Limnospira fusiformis SAG 85.79: one gene and its partner. The protein of the gene in region 2 interacts with the protein of the main gene of each other region in a pairwise test. Links are inferred from orthologs where the notes say so. Each region holds a gene or a part of one and is shown on either strand. Other genes may lie near its edges. The genes, in order: HFV01_RS00395 and HFV01_RS29225.

Evidence for each region.
Region 1: the proteins of HFV01_RS29225 (region 2) and HFV01_RS00395 interact in binary tests that used the Escherichia coli proteins (3 or more experiments, as listed by UniProt). The link is inferred for Limnospira fusiformis SAG 85.79 from one-to-one orthologs.

Annotation. Positions count from the first base shown.
Region 1 is NZ_CP051185.1:72,072-80,597, reverse strand. The notes cover bases 2,483-5,452. They hold HFV01_RS00395 (FtsW/RodA/SpoVE family cell cycle protein), read right to left. Parts: upstream 4,568-5,452; coding sequence 3,398-4,567; downstream 2,483-3,397. Other genes in these bases: HFV01_RS00385 (pentapeptide repeat-containing protein), read right to left, coding at 5,171-5,452; HFV01_RS00390 (hypothetical protein), read right to left, coding at 4,643-5,032; HFV01_RS00400 (ATP-binding protein), read left to right, coding at 2,483-3,197. Outside these bases: pyrE (orotate phosphoribosyltransferase), read left to right, coding at 1-464; HFV01_RS00405 (hypothetical protein), read left to right, coding at 828-1,151; more of HFV01_RS00400, read left to right, coding at 1,698-2,482; more of HFV01_RS00385, read right to left, coding at 5,453-5,923; HFV01_RS00380 (hypothetical protein), read right to left, coding at 5,971-6,129; HFV01_RS00375 (hypothetical protein), read left to right, coding at 6,894-7,073; HFV01_RS29985 (hypothetical protein), read left to right, coding at 7,410-7,610.
Region 2 is NZ_CP051185.1:6,246,303-6,254,744, reverse strand. What follows is about bases 5,539-8,424. They hold HFV01_RS29225 (peptidoglycan D,D-transpeptidase FtsI family protein), read right to left. Parts: upstream 8,008-8,424; coding sequence 6,070-8,007; downstream 5,539-6,069. Other genes in these bases: HFV01_RS29220 (hypothetical protein), read right to left, coding at 8,109-8,424; HFV01_RS29230 (MBL fold metallo-hydrolase), read right to left, coding at 5,539-6,013. Also shown: HFV01_RS29265 (glutathionylspermidine synthase family protein), read left to right, coding at 1-708; HFV01_RS29260 (hypothetical protein), read right to left, coding at 705-1,019; HFV01_RS29255 (EndoU domain-containing protein), read right to left, coding at 1,016-1,606; HFV01_RS29250 (hypothetical protein), read left to right, coding at 1,728-2,189; HFV01_RS29245 (hypothetical protein), read right to left, coding at 2,215-2,826; HFV01_RS29240 (FmdB family zinc ribbon protein), read left to right, coding at 3,036-3,305; nadB (L-aspartate oxidase), read right to left, coding at 3,374-5,149; more of HFV01_RS29230, read right to left, coding at 5,216-5,538; more of HFV01_RS29220, read right to left, coding at 8,425-8,442. UniProt on the Escherichia coli protein: Essential cell division protein that catalyzes cross-linking of the peptidoglycan cell wall at the division septum. Required for localization of FtsN.

The DNA of each region.
Region 1 (8,526 bases), 6.2 Mb from region 2 along the record:
GTAAACAGGTCACATTACATCCCGCTGGGTCGGTGGCGATCGCTCGCCTGATTTTACCATTACTTCCCCTGGAAACAGAAGCAGTCGCCGGGCTTACCCTCGGTGCTGATCCTATGGTTTCCTCCGTTAGTGTCGTTTCTGTCTACGAAAATCGACCTATACCCGCCCTCATTATCCGAAAAGAAGCTAAGGGACACGGAACTAAAGCCTACATCGAAGGACCCGAACTATCCCCCGGCGCTAACGTCGTAGTTCTCGAAGATGTTGTCACTACTGGACAATCTGCCCTCAAAGCTGTACAACGCCTTACTGATGCTGGATACAGCGTTGATAAGGTTATCGCTTTAGTCGATCGCCATCAAGGGGGGGCTGAACTTTATCAAAATGCTGGCCTTAATTTGGAGTCCCTCTACAGCATTAATCAACTACAAACTCGTTATCAGACTCTAAACTTGGATCATTAAATTCTCCTGTTAACTAAGTTGATTTTTTCATCAATTTAAAAAAAACGCCCCGCCCCAGGGTTGACAAGTGGGGGTAATTAATGGTAAGCTACAGATATGTATTTAAATAATGGTAATCTATTCAATTACCAAAAAAATGTCAACATTTCCATTGTTAAAAATAATACCACAAATCAGCCAGGAAAGCCACCACCCCAGAGCAAAAAATTTTTTTTGTAATATTTCTTAAATTTTTTTTCACCAAACTTTACATAAAGTGGGCATTGATGAGCGTGCATTGAGAAATCCGTAAAAAATTATCATAATCAACACAATTTTTGATAAAATTTAACATATACCCAACACCCCACCTAGGAAAAAACTATGTCAGGATTTATTAGAGGCTTATTTGGTCGCAAATCAGAAACAACAAAAACTCAAGGAAGTTCTTTCTATCTTGATCCCGATAGCGCCAAGAGTTTAGGCGATATTGAGTATATGCGTAAGCCTTTAGAAGTTAAAAAGTCTTTCCCTAAAATGTCGGGAGGAAAACCTTTCGAGGCTCCTAAAGCTACCGCTAAACCAGCGATGGAAATGACCCAGCCTAAAGCTACTGAATCTCCAGCACCAGAGGTGAAAAGCGATCGTCGTCGTGCTGACTCCAGTTTGGATATGTTCCGTAACATGGCTCGTGATCTTAAAAAATAATCATTATTCTGCCACCAGGCTTTAGGTAAATGTAGGGGCTGGCTGAAACTGTCAAGTTATGTTGAACCTAGCTCCTACTAGGCTATCTTCTGCTGAACTGCTCTGTAATGGTCGAAAAATTTAACTTTTTTTTTCACAAACAAAAGCCGATTTTTGTGCTATGGTCTAGTCGTGAATTTTAAATAATTTGATAATCTGTAACTTGAGATACTAAATAAAAAACTCTGATTGTCAAATAACCATTAAGGTTGTTTGAGTCAGGACACCCACCGAATAGGTAGCTAGTTCCTGGCTCTGTCGTCAGTAGTTAAACAAGTATACAGGGTGAAGCTAGTGTTTCTGAGGTAACCAGATAAAATAACATTTTCTGAAAGCTAACATTGCCCCATAAGTGGGAGTGGGTTGGGCAAGTTTCCCATCAAAAAAACCTGCACACTAAACTAATTTAGGAGAAACCAGGATGCCAGAAAAATTCTGCCCCTCTTTTCCTGTCATTGGCGATTTCCTGAGTACAGGTATAGGGAGAGTCGCCAGGAGGGTGGAAAGATGAAATCAGTAAATCTATCCCTGCTTATATTAATGAAACAATTTGAGAGTTATTTTGACCTGCAAGAAATTAACACCACCCGGAAGGTGAATGCGGCGGTGGTGAATGTCAGTGGTCGTCAGCGGATGCTTTCCCAGAGAACAGCTTTTTTTAGCCTCAAGTTAGTTACTACTTCTGACCCAGCCGAAAGGGAGGTGATTCGGGAAACTTTGATTAAAGATATTACTCTGATGGAGCGATCGCATAAAGGTTTACTCTACGGTGATAGTGAGATGAATTTATTAACATCTCCTTCGGCTATAGTGCGATCGATGTATTTCCGAGAGCCGCTAAATTTAGATAAACGCATCCGCGAGTATATTTTAGCAGTCAGAACTTTAGCCACAACTGCGGACTCTGACTTAACACCGAGCCATCCTCACCTTGACTATATTACCAATATTGCCCCCAATGAATTGCTATCTATTCTTGATGCTGTAGTAGCGCAATATCAACGGGAAAGTGAAATCGAACAACTAGATCTTGAACAGACCCAAATTCAACTTTATCAACAAGCCTGTTCCGCCGCCGCGATCGCTCAAGCTCAAGCACAGCAACTAGAGCAAACTTTAGAGGAACTTAAACACACCCATTCACAGCTTTTTCAATCGGAAAAAATGGCATCATTGGGGCAAATGATGGCTAGTTTAGCCCACGAAATCAATAACCCCGTTAACTCGATATTTCATAATTTAGCCCATGTGGAAAACTATAGCAAAGACCTACTAGAACTCACTCGGCTTTATCAAGATATTTATTCCCCGACCGATCCGCGCATTCAAGAATACATAGATTCCATAGATTTAGAGTTTTTAGAGACGGATTTTTTGACAGTTATATCTAGCCTGAAATTGGGTTCAGATCGACTCTTTCAAATTGTGCGATCGCTGCGTAACTTCTCCCGCAAAGACAGCGACCAAATGCTAAAAGTCAATCTGGAAGAAGGTTTAGAGGGAACCTTACTCATCTTGAAAAACCGCTTACAAGCCACACCATCACGTCCGCCGATTCAAGTGATTCGAGACTATGGGAAACTACCGTCAATCCTCTGCTACCCAGGTCAACTGAATCAGGTGTTTATGAATTTGATCAGCAATGCCATTGATGCCTTAGATGAAGTAGGGGACTGGACACACAACAACCAACAGTCTCAGCCGTTAATTACAATTAAAACCCTGGCTAATTCAGAACAGATCACGATCATGGTTGCCGATAATGCTAAGGGTATCAACCTAACCACGAAAAACCAAATTTTTGAGCAATTTTTTACCACCAAAGAAATCGGTAAAGGTACGGGTTTAGGGTTATATATAAGTCGTGAAATTATCGTCTCCCGCCACTGTGGGGAAATTTGGTGCGAGTCAGAAATTGGCAAAGGAACCGAGTTTTGGATCAAACTTCCCTTAAACCCACAATGTCCTGATTTTTTGTCTAATTCCCCCATCTCAACAGTCAAATAGTTAAAAATTAATTAGTTATGTTAAGTTTTGTAAATAAATCACTCCCCACCCGCGATTGGGTTTCGGGAGGGTTGCTTTTGTTGCTGACCTATGGTAGTATTTAAATAATGGGACTTTTTTAATTTTTTTTTATTAATGCAAACAGAGAAATCATAAAATAGACATTACGTGGATAACATAGCATCATCCCGCGCTACTTGTCAACCCCTGTTTTGAGCAAGAGGCCTGATGGGAATAACCTGTGCTTCACTGCTTTCGCGGGCTACCCGAATCAATAAAGCAGATATTGCTAAACTAGCAATCATGGAACTTCCACCATAACTAAATAAGGGTAAAGGCAAACCAGTAGTTGGTAGTACCCCAGTAGCTACCCCAATATTCAGCAAAGACTGTCCCACCATGACGACCATGGCTCCGATCGCTACCAGTTGATGTTCAATATTATTGGCTAATTGAGCGACTCTCAGGGCAAGAGTCCCATAAGCGACTAGCATCAACAAAAGCAGCACCCCGCCAACAAAGCCAAACTCTTCGGCATAAACGGCAAAAATAAAATCGCTATACTGAATCGGCAGATAAAATAACTTTTGTTGAGATAATCCCAAACCAGCGCCCCAAAGACCGCCAGAACCGACAGCTAGTAGACTCTGAATTAATTGGTAGCCATCATTAACGGGATCAGCCCAGGGATTCATAAACGAGAGAACCCGCTTCCTTTGGTATTCTCGTAGGCTAATACTAATAGTAGCCAAGATTAACCCACCAACAGCAGTACCGCCCAAATACAAAAAAGGAAGTCCGGCGGCGAGGGCGATTAACCATAATGTCATACCACAAAGAGCGGTGGTGCTGAGGTTGGGTTGGGCTAAAATGAGCAACAAAATTAGCAGAAAAATCCCTAACCAGGTTAGTCGCGATCGCCAACTCAACCGCTCCCAGCGGGGAAAAAACCGCGCCGCTTGTAGTATCAGAAATGGCTTCATTAATTCCGAAGGCTGAATGAGAATTGGGCCTAGTGACAGCCATCGAGTCGCCCCGTTGATAGTAGTTCCCAAACCGGGGACTATAGTAAGAAACAATAACCCCATCACCGCGAATAATCCCCACTGAGCAGTCCGTAACGCGACCCGCACAGGGGTATTAACAATCACGTTAAATCCTACCATCCCCACTAACATCCATGTGAGCTGGCGTTTGAAGTAGTACAAACCATCCCCATGTTCAGCTAATGCACTAGGATAGGAAGCAGAAAACATCGCCACGAGACCGACAAATAGCCACACAAAGGTTAACCAGCGCAGCAGGCGAGGTTCTGTTGCCCAATTCTGGGAACTAGGATCGAAAAAGGGAATAAGATAGCGTAAGCGCATTCAGGATAAATTTAGATCAGCAGGGGATTTGGGCTATTGTAGCTTAGATAAAATCCGGTTGAGTGGCAATTTACCCTAATAGGCGGTTGATTTTTCTGGGTTCACCAATTGCAGAAAACTAGCCCGACACCAATCAATATCCTGCTCCACCTGAAAAGTTACATAATCGACACCGTATGCACTCCAGTAGTTAACGACCTTACCCACCCTCTCTGTGCTGCTATTGATGCGTTGCACCAGAGAACCGGGGGGAAACTTTTGGGCTACTGGGTGATCCTGCCAATGTTTAAGATATTTAATCCGCTCCTGTTCAGCTTCAGAGAGTAACTTCCAGGCTTCACGTTTCCAATGGGAATAGTTTTGGGTGAGTGCCTCAACTTCACGCCAGGTTGTCGCCGATCGCAGATCTTCTGCCAATTGAGCAGCTGTCTGGACTTCAAACTTTAATAGAGGTTGGGCACTCATGATGTTTAGAAGCTAACCCTAGGTTTAGCGAGTTTAGAGGATATGGGGATTTTTAGACCCCACATTTAGTATACTCACATTACCCGATTCTGAAAAGCGATCGCCAGATAAAAACTCAAAAACCCCTATCTCAGGAGATTAATCGTCCCAAAAATCTGCCGGAAGCAAGGGAGGTGGTGGCGCAGGGGGAGCGGCACAATTAACAGATTGATCAATAATGCACACGACCGGACCGAGAGTTGTTCCCTGTAACAAAGCACCAGACAAGTTTGTATTAGACAGTTGGGCACGATTGATATTAGTATCATTCAAGGCCGCACCCACCAGACTGGCACCAGTGAGATCGGCATCAGAAAAATTAGCACCCCGCAGATCTGCTCCCAGCAAATTAGCCCCGGTCAGATTAGCACGTTCCAGATTAGCCCTAAATAAAAAAGCCCTTTGGAGATTGCTATTCATCAAATCGGACTCTTCCAGATAAGCCTGACCGAGGTTAGCCTGAAATAGATTAGCATCCCTAAGATCAGCCCGCCGCAAGTCTACACGACCCAGCATAGCCTGACCGAGATCGGCTTCACGCAAATCAGCCCTTTGTAGGTTCGCATGGTGGAGATTAGCCTTAAACAAATTACTAGCAGCTAAACTCGCACCCCCCAAGTCGGCATTATACAGATTAGCCTCTTGCAGATTAGCACTGCGTAAATCTGCTTGTCGGAGGATAGCGCCGCCCAGATCGGCTTGAAAAAGATTAGCCCCGGAAAGTTGAGCGGCTGACAAGTCGGCTCCCCGCAGATCACAGCCAGGACATTGATTGGTAGTTAGAAGCCTCTGTAAGTCATCAGAGTCAGCGGCGATCGCACCAGTGATAAATCCTAATGGCGCGATCATCATGATTACAGCCTGAATCTTGAGTCTCATTAAATTATGCTCTATAAAACTTAAACAAAACCGGACATAGCCGGATCTTGATGTTTATTTCTGGCTTCGTCCGGGACTGTCGGCAGCACCCCGTCCACAAGTGTAATCGTCGGAACCAGGCGATTTGGTATGGTCGAAAGAGAGGTCGCCCCCTCCAACTCCAATTCCAAACCGTGCATGCGAGTTTCCCAGCACACGGCTCCTGATGTGAACACCCTATTATCAGTAGGAACAGGGTTACTACCCCCTGCTTTATGACCTCAACTTTGGGAGCTATATACACCACGTAGTCTTTAAACTCGCTCACGTCATAAGCACTCTTACTTGTCGCAGTCTCTATATCCACACCGTGACTAGTGGGCATATCCCAACCATTACAGTTAGGCATTGGCTTTCAGTCACATCCTTTCCCCTTATGGGGTTAGGGGTCGAGAGTGAAGTCACCTTCACCCTCTCCCATTCAGAACCGTGCTTGATAGTTTCCCATCACACGGCTCCTGGTGTGGATACCCTATTTGTCAAAGGAGCAGAATCAAGAGACCTGCTTTCTACTTCGATGTTCAGAGCTATATGCACCACGTAGTCTTTAAACTCGTCCTCGCCATTATACTCTTACTGACCGCAGTATCTATATCCCCACCGTGACCTGTGGGCATATCCCAACCATGACAATTGGGCTTTAGCTTCTGGTCACATCCTTCACCCTCTAAGCATGCGCTTACATTTTTCACTACTGCCTTGTGAATAGCATTACTCACTTGTTTATAGGCAGAGCATTAGAGGGGTTACAACGTTCCGATTATATGGGCATTCCATCGTTAGATTTGTCCTCTCCGCCGGGGTACTTTTAAAGGTCTGTGTAGGTAGTCGCACGAACCCCCTACTTTTCCCCTTGCCCTTTTGAGCGCAGCGTGTCAACCTATTTCGCTGCTAGTGTATTACGATGGTTCAAGTCGGACATTCGGTCTTCCTAATCATAGATGGTTGGCAGTGGTCGCGTCTTGGTAGTAGGTTCTACCTCACGCCTTCCGTTCCCCGCTTCAATCCTGGAGTTATGATTTCCAAAACTGGGGGTGGCTATCGCCGTTACTCTCTACTCCCTGATTTCTCAGTTCGTTTATGACCTTGAGTTCCCTGCCTTGCTTAGTTCCCTAAGCGTCGGGACATATAACCAGTTATGAGGATGGTCAGGAGAGGTCTCCTTATATCCAGATTCGGAGCTGGAATCCTCACCGGGTAGTTATTTCGGGCATTTCAGCCCTATTTCATACCCGAACGTCTCGCACCATGCGCTTACACTTTTCACTACTCTACGAGATGTACTCGCAGAGAGCCCAATAGGGGTTTAAACGTTCCGTATATATGGGCATTCCATCTTTAGATTTGTCCTATCCACCGGGGTACATTTAAAGGTCTGTGTAGGTAGTATAGAAAGACTCCTACTTTTCCCCTTACTCTTTTGAGCGCAGCGTGTCAACCTATTTCGCTACTTTATAATGACGATGGTTCAGGCCAGACATTCGGTTTCCCTAATCATGGATGGTTGGCAGTGGTCGCCTATAGTAGTAGGTTCTACATCACGCCTTCCGTTCCCCGCTTCAATCCCAGATTTGTGATTTCTGAAACTGGGGGTGGCTACCGCCTTTACTCTTTCCCATAATCGCCCCAAGTGAGTTATAATACTCCTCCTAGGTAATATTTGGACGGTATATTGCGATTTCTTAAAATGGGATTGACCTTGAGTTCCCTGCCTTGCTTAGAATCACAACTTCCTAAGCGTTGGGACATATATACAGTTAAGGGGTAAACTGGTCGAGTCAGTCTATCTCCCTCTAGGAGGTTATTTCAGGCATTGCAGCCTTATTTCACTCCTAAACGTCTCGCACTGGTAGGGGTCGAAAGGAAAGTCACCTTTCCCAACTCCCATTCAAAACCGTGCTTGATACTTTCACATCACACGGCTCCTGATGTAGACACCCTATTGTCAGTAGGAACAGGGTTACGACCCCCTGCTTTGTGACTTCAACTTTAGGAGCTATATACACCACGTAGTCTTTAAACTCGCTCTCGGTCATAAGCACTCTTACATCATCGCAGTCTCTATGTCCACACCGTGACTAGTGGGCATATCCCAACCATTACAGTTAGGCATTGGCTTTCAGTCACATCCTTTCCCCTTATGGGGTTAGGGGTCGAGAGTGAAGTCACCTTCACCCTCTCCCATTCAGAACCGTGCTTGATAGTTTCCCATCACACGGCTCCTGGTGTGGATACCCTATTTGTCAAAGGAGCAGAATCAAGAGACCTGCTTTCTACTTCGATGTTCAGAGCTATATGCACCACGTAGTCTTTAAACTCGTCCTCGCCATTATACTCTTACTGACCGCAGTATCTATATCCCCACCGTGACCTGTGGGCATATCCCAACCATGACAATTGGGCTTTAGCTTCTGGTCACATCCTTCACCCTCTAAGCATGCGCTTACATTTTTCACTACTGCCTTGTGAATAGCATTACTCACTGGTTTATAGGCAGAGCATTAGAGGGGTTACAACGTTCCGATTATATGGGCATG
Region 2 (8,442 bases):
TTTAACTCAATTCATGAAAAATTACTAGCCCAATTCCAGACAATTTACGAAAATTCACCCCCACAAGGAAAGTATCTACATTTCACCTGCGAACGGGATACAGAGGAAGACTTGGGGACTGTTGAATATTTAAGAGATTTGGCGATGCAAGCAGGTTTTGAAACCAAACATCTATATATAGATGAAGTGGGTTGGGATTCTCATAGGATGTGTTTTTGTGATTGGGAATATAAGCCAATTAAGTTAATGTTTAAACTCTACCCTTGGGAGTGGATAGTTGATGATGAATTTAGCCAGTTTCTGCTGAATGAACCGATGCAATTGCTAGAACCACCCTGGAAAATGATTCTCAGCAATAAGGCGATTTTACCAATTCTCTGGGAATTATTTCCAGATCACCCTAATTTATTACCTGCTTATTTCGATTCTAGCCCCCTGCGACATCCCTACATCAGTAAACCTATTTTCTCCCGAGAGGGTGCTAATATTAGCATTTATTATGGCGATCGCACTTATCAAACCCCAGGGATATATCAAGATGTACCCGTGATTTATCAAGCCTACTTTCCCCTCCCAGAATTTCAAGGTTGTTATCCGGTGCTGGGTTCTTGGGTTATCGGTGGGGAAGCAGCCGGGATTGGTATTCGAGAAGATCGTACCCCCATCACCCAGAATACTAGCCAGTTTATCCCCCATTATTTCATCTAACTTTCAAGTTTTTCTTGCCAGCATAAAATAGCCTGTTTAAACTCATTGAGAGAGATAGTTTCGATGGGTTCATCATCTATAATCAAATTCTCAATGGTCACATTTTGGGGGGACAAACTCACATAATAAGCATTACCAGAACAGATACAATCAGCCATTTCGCCATTTTCTAACGCCGCAATTTGATTGCAGATATGCCTAACATATTCGCAGTTATCTTGAACATCCAAAGTTAAAAATTCCACTACCAGGCGGTGGGCGTTACTTTGTTGTTTCCACTCTGACCAGTCCCAATTAGTTTCCATACTCATCTTGACAACCTTAAAGGAAATCCTGTGTTAATTTTACCATCTGAATTAGTAGCCCCAACGACGACGTATTGGCTGCCATCATTAGCCTGACAAAACCGATTATCTCCGCCGCTAGGGCTATTATAGCCACACCAAGCCCAATTAGGAGCGTTAGAAGGACATGATATCCTATTGTCGGCGGCGTGAGCAATGGAGTTAATTACCTGTGTGGGAGTACAGCGATCGGGAAACATAGTCGAAAATTTGGTGGCTTGAGATGACCCTTGATAAGTCCATTCTCCTGCGTAAATACCCTGACTATTGGCGGGTTGGGTAATGTTAAATCTGGCAACAGTGGAGGGATTTCTTCCCCCAGGACGCGAATGAAATCCTACCAGTCTCCCCCGTTGATTCAGCTCCCCACAAAAAATATGTGTATGATTAACTTGTCGGTTATTATAGGCGGCTACCCAATGGCTGGAATTTAAACAGTTACTCGCTTTTCCGGGTTCACTAGCAGCAAACACCAATATAGCCACTGTTGCCATAAATAGCCCTAAAATGTTGATTAATTTGGCGACCTTCCGCCTAGGGGTTGTGGTTTTCATTTTATGGATGGTATGGTGATGATCACTGTTATATGATAACATAATTTTAGGCAATTTTCCAGGGTAAGATGATGGGAGCAGATCCCAGTCTGTAAACAGTATTGAGAAATTTTGGGCTAAAATGAGCGATCGCCTGTGGGTTAGAAAATTTACCCCTACCAGGAAATTACCTATAATCACTGTAATTATACCTTTATTAGCATTGACGTTATGGGGATGTTCTCCGGTGGGAATAACACCAACACCCACCTTAATTCAACAAGCCCTAACCATACAGATTAAAGAAATCCATCAACAACTCAAGCTACAATCAGATTTTGCCAGGTCTCCCCAATCATTTAAAATCACACGGGTAGCCATCTCGAATATGGAACCAATAATGATTAACAACCTCCAAGGATTTAAAGTTGAGGGAACCTATAACCTGAGTGTTAAATTTAGCGATCGCTGGTGGCGGGAACAGCAGAACCGATTTCAGATTTACCTACAAAGACAAGCCCAAGGTAGAATCTGGAGATTAGCACGTTTAGAAAATCAGACAAATCGATGGTCTACAGTGCCAATTCCCCATCGACGTTTTTAGGGATATCAGCCTGATTAATCATAACTTATCCCAAACGATGATTACTTTCCATTTCCCAGGGTTCCGATTTAGCATCAGTCAACCTGGGATTATTGCTAGGCTTTAAAACCGATTGAATAGTCCGCAAAAAACGATTAGGCTGACCAGATTTCATCGCCTGACGTTCCTGGACTTTTTTCGCCAAATGTCGCATAACCGAGGCATCTAATTCATCAATAAAGTGTTCGGCAATGCGTTCTCCGACACATTCGATCGCCTCGGAATATTGAGCCATTAACAGGTCAACGGTAGCCGCCGCACCATCCACCATTTCATCATCAGATGTCGGGGTAGTTTCCGCCGAGGAATTGGGGGAATGAGAGGAATTATTAACAGGTTGTGGAGGCTGATAATTAGTACGATAAGGACGGCGGTTAAGTAGATTTTGATATTCATCAATAGTCATCCCCAAATTATGAAGGTGATGATGAACATGATCCAGCAAATCGATTTCTTGAGGGGAATAGGTGCTACGATTGCCATTTAATCCGTGCAGTGTTGCCCAGGTTTTGAGGAGGCTAGTATCATTAATGTGATATCGGTCTAATAATTGAGTAGTGGTTAAATCCGTCTCCGGGGTAGGCTTAAAATCACTCATCTAAATTTCTCCTTAAAACTAGATCTCAGACAACCAGACCAGGGTTGAGACCCACCAGAGTCCGTAAATCATCCCTAACCCCGGTGGGGCTTCATCGCTACGACATAGATTATCATCAATAGGGCCGTGTCGTTCAAATTTTATGTAAATTTTAAGTTTTTATGGTAAAAATGAATATAGGGCTTCTTTATCTGTTTGAGAAAACTGCTATGCCAATCTACGATTATTTGTGTCCTAGCAATAACCGCAAGATTGAGGTGATGCACAGTATCAATCGGGAGGTGAAAACCTGGGGCGAGGTTTGTCAGTTAGCGGGTTGTGAAGTGGGGGATACCCCAGAAGATGCACCCGTCCGTCGCCTCTTGAGTTCACCCATGCTGTCTATTCCCACTTCTAATGCTGATTACAGAAATGCGGGGTTTACCAAGCTAGTCAAGCGAGATAAGGGGGTTTATGAGAATGTGACCGCCCAAGATTAATCGACTCCTAAATGAGTATCGCCATGGATTAACCCTCTCCTACTAATGGGATGGCTAATCCTGGTTAATCATTTCGTCGGTAGATTAACCCGATTCACAGTATGAATTTGCCAATCTGGGCTAGTTTCTGGGTAATCTAGGCGGTAATGTCCCCCTCGGCTTTCCTTGCGAAAAGTGGCACTTCGCAGAATCAAATATCCGATATCTAACAGGTTGAAAGTTTCCGCCAACGCTTTCAAAGTTTTGCCCGATTCAGGAGATAATAACTGCATATTTTGCCGAGGATTCATGGTCAGCAAATATTTACTGATTTGTAATTTTTGCAACTCCTTGCGCCAATTTAAAACAATGGGGATAGCTGCTTCTAGGACGGTTTGGGTCCGACAAATTCCGGCACTTTCCCACATCAAAGCCGCCAAACTGTGGCGAATTTCCTCCATTTTCTCTAATTCTTGAGCATAATCAGATTTACCTTGCACCAATATCATGGAAGGTGTATAATCGATATATTTATGGTCAGTCAAATCCATTTCAATTTTGGATAATTGAGAAGCAAAAACCAAACACTCCAATAGGGAATTACTAGCCAAACGGTTAGCGCCGTGAACTCCGGTGCTGGCAGTTTCTCCAATGGCATATAACCCTGGCATAGAGGTGCGATTCATTAAATCACAGGTAATACCTCCCATCCAATAATGGGCAGCAGGAGCCACAGGCATAGGTTCATTAAAGACATCAATGCCCCAATGTTGACAGACGTTAATAATATTCGGAAAACGATGGCGAATTTGATCTGGTGGTATGGGTCGCATATCCAAATACACATTATCCTCAGCGGGGTGATCTGAGGTTTTTTGTAGGTGCATAAAAATGGCGCGACTCACGACATCTCTAGGGGCTAATTCCCCGGCTGGGTGATAGTCAAAGGCAAAACGCCGCCCTTGGCGATCGATTAAATGAGCCCCTTCTCCTCGCACAGCTTCACTGATTAAAAAATGGGGTGCGCCGGGTTTCATTAAGGCTGTGGGGTGAAATTGGAAAAATTCTAAATCTCGGACCGCAGCCCCCCCTCGCCATGCGATCGCAATGCCATCTCCGGTGCTAACTTCAGGGTTAGTAGTTTTGGCGAAAACTTGACCGCCGCCACCAGTGGCTAATACGACAGCCTTAGCTTGTAGCCAGCGAATTTGACTTTGATACAGGACACTAACACCCTGACAACGCCCAGTTTGAGGATTTTGCCATATACTTAAAGCGATCGCCCCAGAAACCACCTGAATATTAGGGCGTTTCAATACCGTAGCCATGAGGACATCAACGATCGCCCTTCCCGTAGTGTCGCGGGAGTGGAGAACCCTGGGATAAGAGTGGGCGGCTTCTAGGGTAGTGGCTAATTTTTCTCCAGTGCGGTCAAAGTCCACACCCAAATTCACTAAAAACTCGATCGCCTCCGCCGCATGGTCTACCAAAAACTGTACAGCTTGGCGATCGCATAATCCCGCCCCCGCCTGTAAAGTATCCTCCAGGTGTAATTCTGGCGTATCTGGGGGATAAATAGCCGCCGCAATGCCACCCTGAGCCCAGGGACTAGAGCCACTTCCCAGGCTATCTTTAGTAACTAAACCGACGCGCAAATGAGGCGGAATGCAAAGACTGGCATAGAGTCCAGCCGCACCACTTCCCACCACAATGATATCAAATTGATTAGGAATTTCCTCCGCCGACTCCGAGAACTCCGAAGTGGGGTTGGGGTTATGTTTCATGCTGTTAAATTCGACGCTTCCAACGAGTATATCGATTCTTTTCTGGAATTTCAGCAATTGCCGAAAAAAGCCTAGGGCCATGGACACCATCCACCCCAGACCAGGGGCGGCGGTGTGCTACCCATTATCTATCACCCATTACCCCCATTATTTAGTTGGCATTTCTACCAAAAATTTACCATCTTCAAAAACAAAAGTTTGCCCCCGTTTAATAAACCCTTGAAAGCCATCCTGTTGAGGATTAGGCAGCGAACCTGGCGGGTAGTGATACAGCCAAATTTTATTTTTAATCTTGTCGGGTAGGGTGATAAGTTCCTGATAGTGAGCATGAACACCCCCAGTAACTGGAGCCGTATTGCAATCATGAAAAATCAGATTAGCACTTTCATAAAAACCCTGCAATTTTTGCGGACAATACTTAGTATCCGTAGTCAAAAACACCTCAACTCCCCCCACGGAGAAACTCAGACCATAACTAGGAACATCCTGATATTTGTCTTGAATATGAATAGTAGGAACCAAAGTAAAATCAACCCCTTCCCAAGTAAAACCAGACCCCGGAGAAATCGGTTCAATATCAAAATAGGTTTCTAATGTAGCCAAATCATCTTCAATAGAAGTCATACTTCCCGCCAGACAATTATTCCATACCAGGTCAACCAGTTCTTGGCTCAGGTAAAGTTTAGGGCGTGAGCAATTAGGGTCAAATTTAGTCGTAAACCCCATATATTCCAAGCCTCCCGTATGGTCAGCATGAATATGGCTAATATAAATATCAGTAACATCTCGATAAGACCATCCCAACTGATACAGAGAATGTCGCAGATCACTCCCACAGTCAATCAACAGTTTCCGATTATTTTCTGCTACCAGCATCATATTAGATTGAAAGTTATCAGCCCCCACGGTAAAGGCTGAACCCGAACCTAAAAATATTAGCTTCATGACATGATCAGGTCGATGGATGTTCAAATTTAATCATATAGCCTGGTGAAGTCCCACTAAAACTTAGATGGGGGTATCTGTTCAACTTTAATCAGCCCCTCCATTACTGACCTAACAATGGGAGCAGCCACCAATCCACCACTTCCCCCTTCTGGTTCATCCACTACCGCTACAACTACATAGCGAGGGTTGTCCACGGGGATAATACCAACAAAGCTGGCAATATAAGCCCCCTGATAATAACCACCCGTAGAACTAGCTTTTTGAGCAGTTCCGGTTTTTCCAGCAATGCGATATCCGGGAATGTGGGCATTTTTACCAGTCCCATCCGTAACTACAGTTTCCATCATCTCCAAAACGGTTTGGGCGGTTTCTGCGGAAAAAACCTGCTCCGGTTGTGGGATGGAAGTTTGCAAGTAGGACTGTCCCTGGCTATTAAACAACCCTTGTACGACATGGGGTGTTACCAACTTACCACCATTGGCTAAAGTAGCATTGATTTGGGCTAATTGCAGAGGAGTAATCGACAATCCCTGACCAAAGGAACTGGTAGCAATCTCAATCGGTACATTCACAAAGTCTTCAGCACTTTTCAGCAGACCAGTCGCCGCAAAGGGTAAGTCAACATTAACGACTTTCCCCATACCTAGACGCTGTAGACCCTGATAATAAACTTTTGGGTCCAGGCGTTGCACAATCCGCACCACGCCGATATTACTCGAATATTTGACGATATCGGTAATCGACACATTGCCCCTAGCACCTGCGGAACTATAATCAGCATTAGAGATAGTCCAAGGTCCGATCTGAATGCTACCTTCATCATTAATGTAACTATCTGGTGCGATCGCCTTAGCCTCTAAAGCTAAAGCCACTGCTATCGGCTTAAAGGTAGAACCGGGTTCATATAAATCCGTCAAAGCCCAATTTTTAAATAGTTCCTTGTCAAACTTATAGTAATGATTAGGATCATAAGAAGGCTCATTCACCAACGAAAGTATAGAACCATCTTCGGCATCCATAACAATCACAGTTCCCCGTTTGGCGTTAAAAGCCTCCACCTGTTCCGCTAGGGTGCTGCGGACAATGCGCTGCATACGAGAATCAATGGTTAGCCGCAATTCTAGGTCATCCATTTGGATAAAACCCCCAGCCAGTTGAGAGGGAACCCATGCGCCATTTACCGCCCGTTGGAACAGCAGGGAAGGCATACTACGTTTAAGCAGGTTTTCCTGACTATACTCAACTCCGGCTTGACCTCGGCCTTCTTTGTCTACATAACCGACAACATCAGCAGCTAAATTTTGTTGGGGATAAAGTCGCCGCCGCTCAGGAACTAATTCTAAGCCATCAATCTGTAATCGGAGAATCCTGCGCCTCACCTGTTCTGATAACCCATCCGCCACCTTTAGACCACTCTGGGCTACATTAAATAAATTCAGCAGTTCCTGAGTGGTGGGACTGCTTAGATCAGTCCTTACCACTACTCCGGCTAGTTGCTGGGCGATTTCCTCCGGCGGGCTTTTAAACAAAACTGGGTGAGCATACAGGGTATATATCTGCTGATCAAAAGCCAGAATTGTACCATTGCGATCGCTAATGGGACGACGGGGAATAAACGGTAGAGAACGCTGTTGTTGCTGATATTCAGCTTTTTCTTGCAGAAAAGGACCTTCGATGATTTGCAGATGAAATATGCGAATACCTAGCCCGAAAATTCCCGCCAGTAGGATTAACCACACCAAGTACAGGCGAACCGGACTGCATTTAGCGGACTTAATCGGCTTTGGCCTCCTGTGGGAGACTCTGCTAGAGGGTTTAGAGATTAGATTTTTTGGGGGATGGTAAACACTAGCAGAACCTGGCGATCGCATAGTGTCGCCTTGGCTGTATCGCTTCTTGATTCTGCCCCGTAATGGTTGACGATTACCACGGGAAGAAAAACCAGATTCATGCGATCGACTCGAACCCGAAGAATAATCAGAAGAAGCCATTGGCTATTTCACCCTGCTAGTATTAACCAACTGTGTTCGATCTTTACGCGCCATTGTCCCAGAAGCACTCCTATCATGGGTCGAGAAGCATTACCTGACTGCTAATAAGCCAAAGGCCGATTTGTTTGAGGAGGCGAAGACCAGGGAGGATTGACAATCGAGGAAAGTTCTCGCCCCGTAGCTGGACGCGGAGGGGCTGGTTGCACATATATAATATTATCAGGGGTAGGAATTTCCAAACCCGCATCAGGGTCACCGGCCGATTCTACAATAGTATGTTTGAGTATTTCCTTAGCCAGGCGCAGTTGTTGCTCTTGTTGTCGCAGATGTTCTAGTCTCGGATATTGTCCTGTCCAGCGAGACTCCCCATAAACCTTCAGCCCATAGAAAGTCATAGCACCCCCCATCAAAACACAGGCTGCGATCGATGACAGT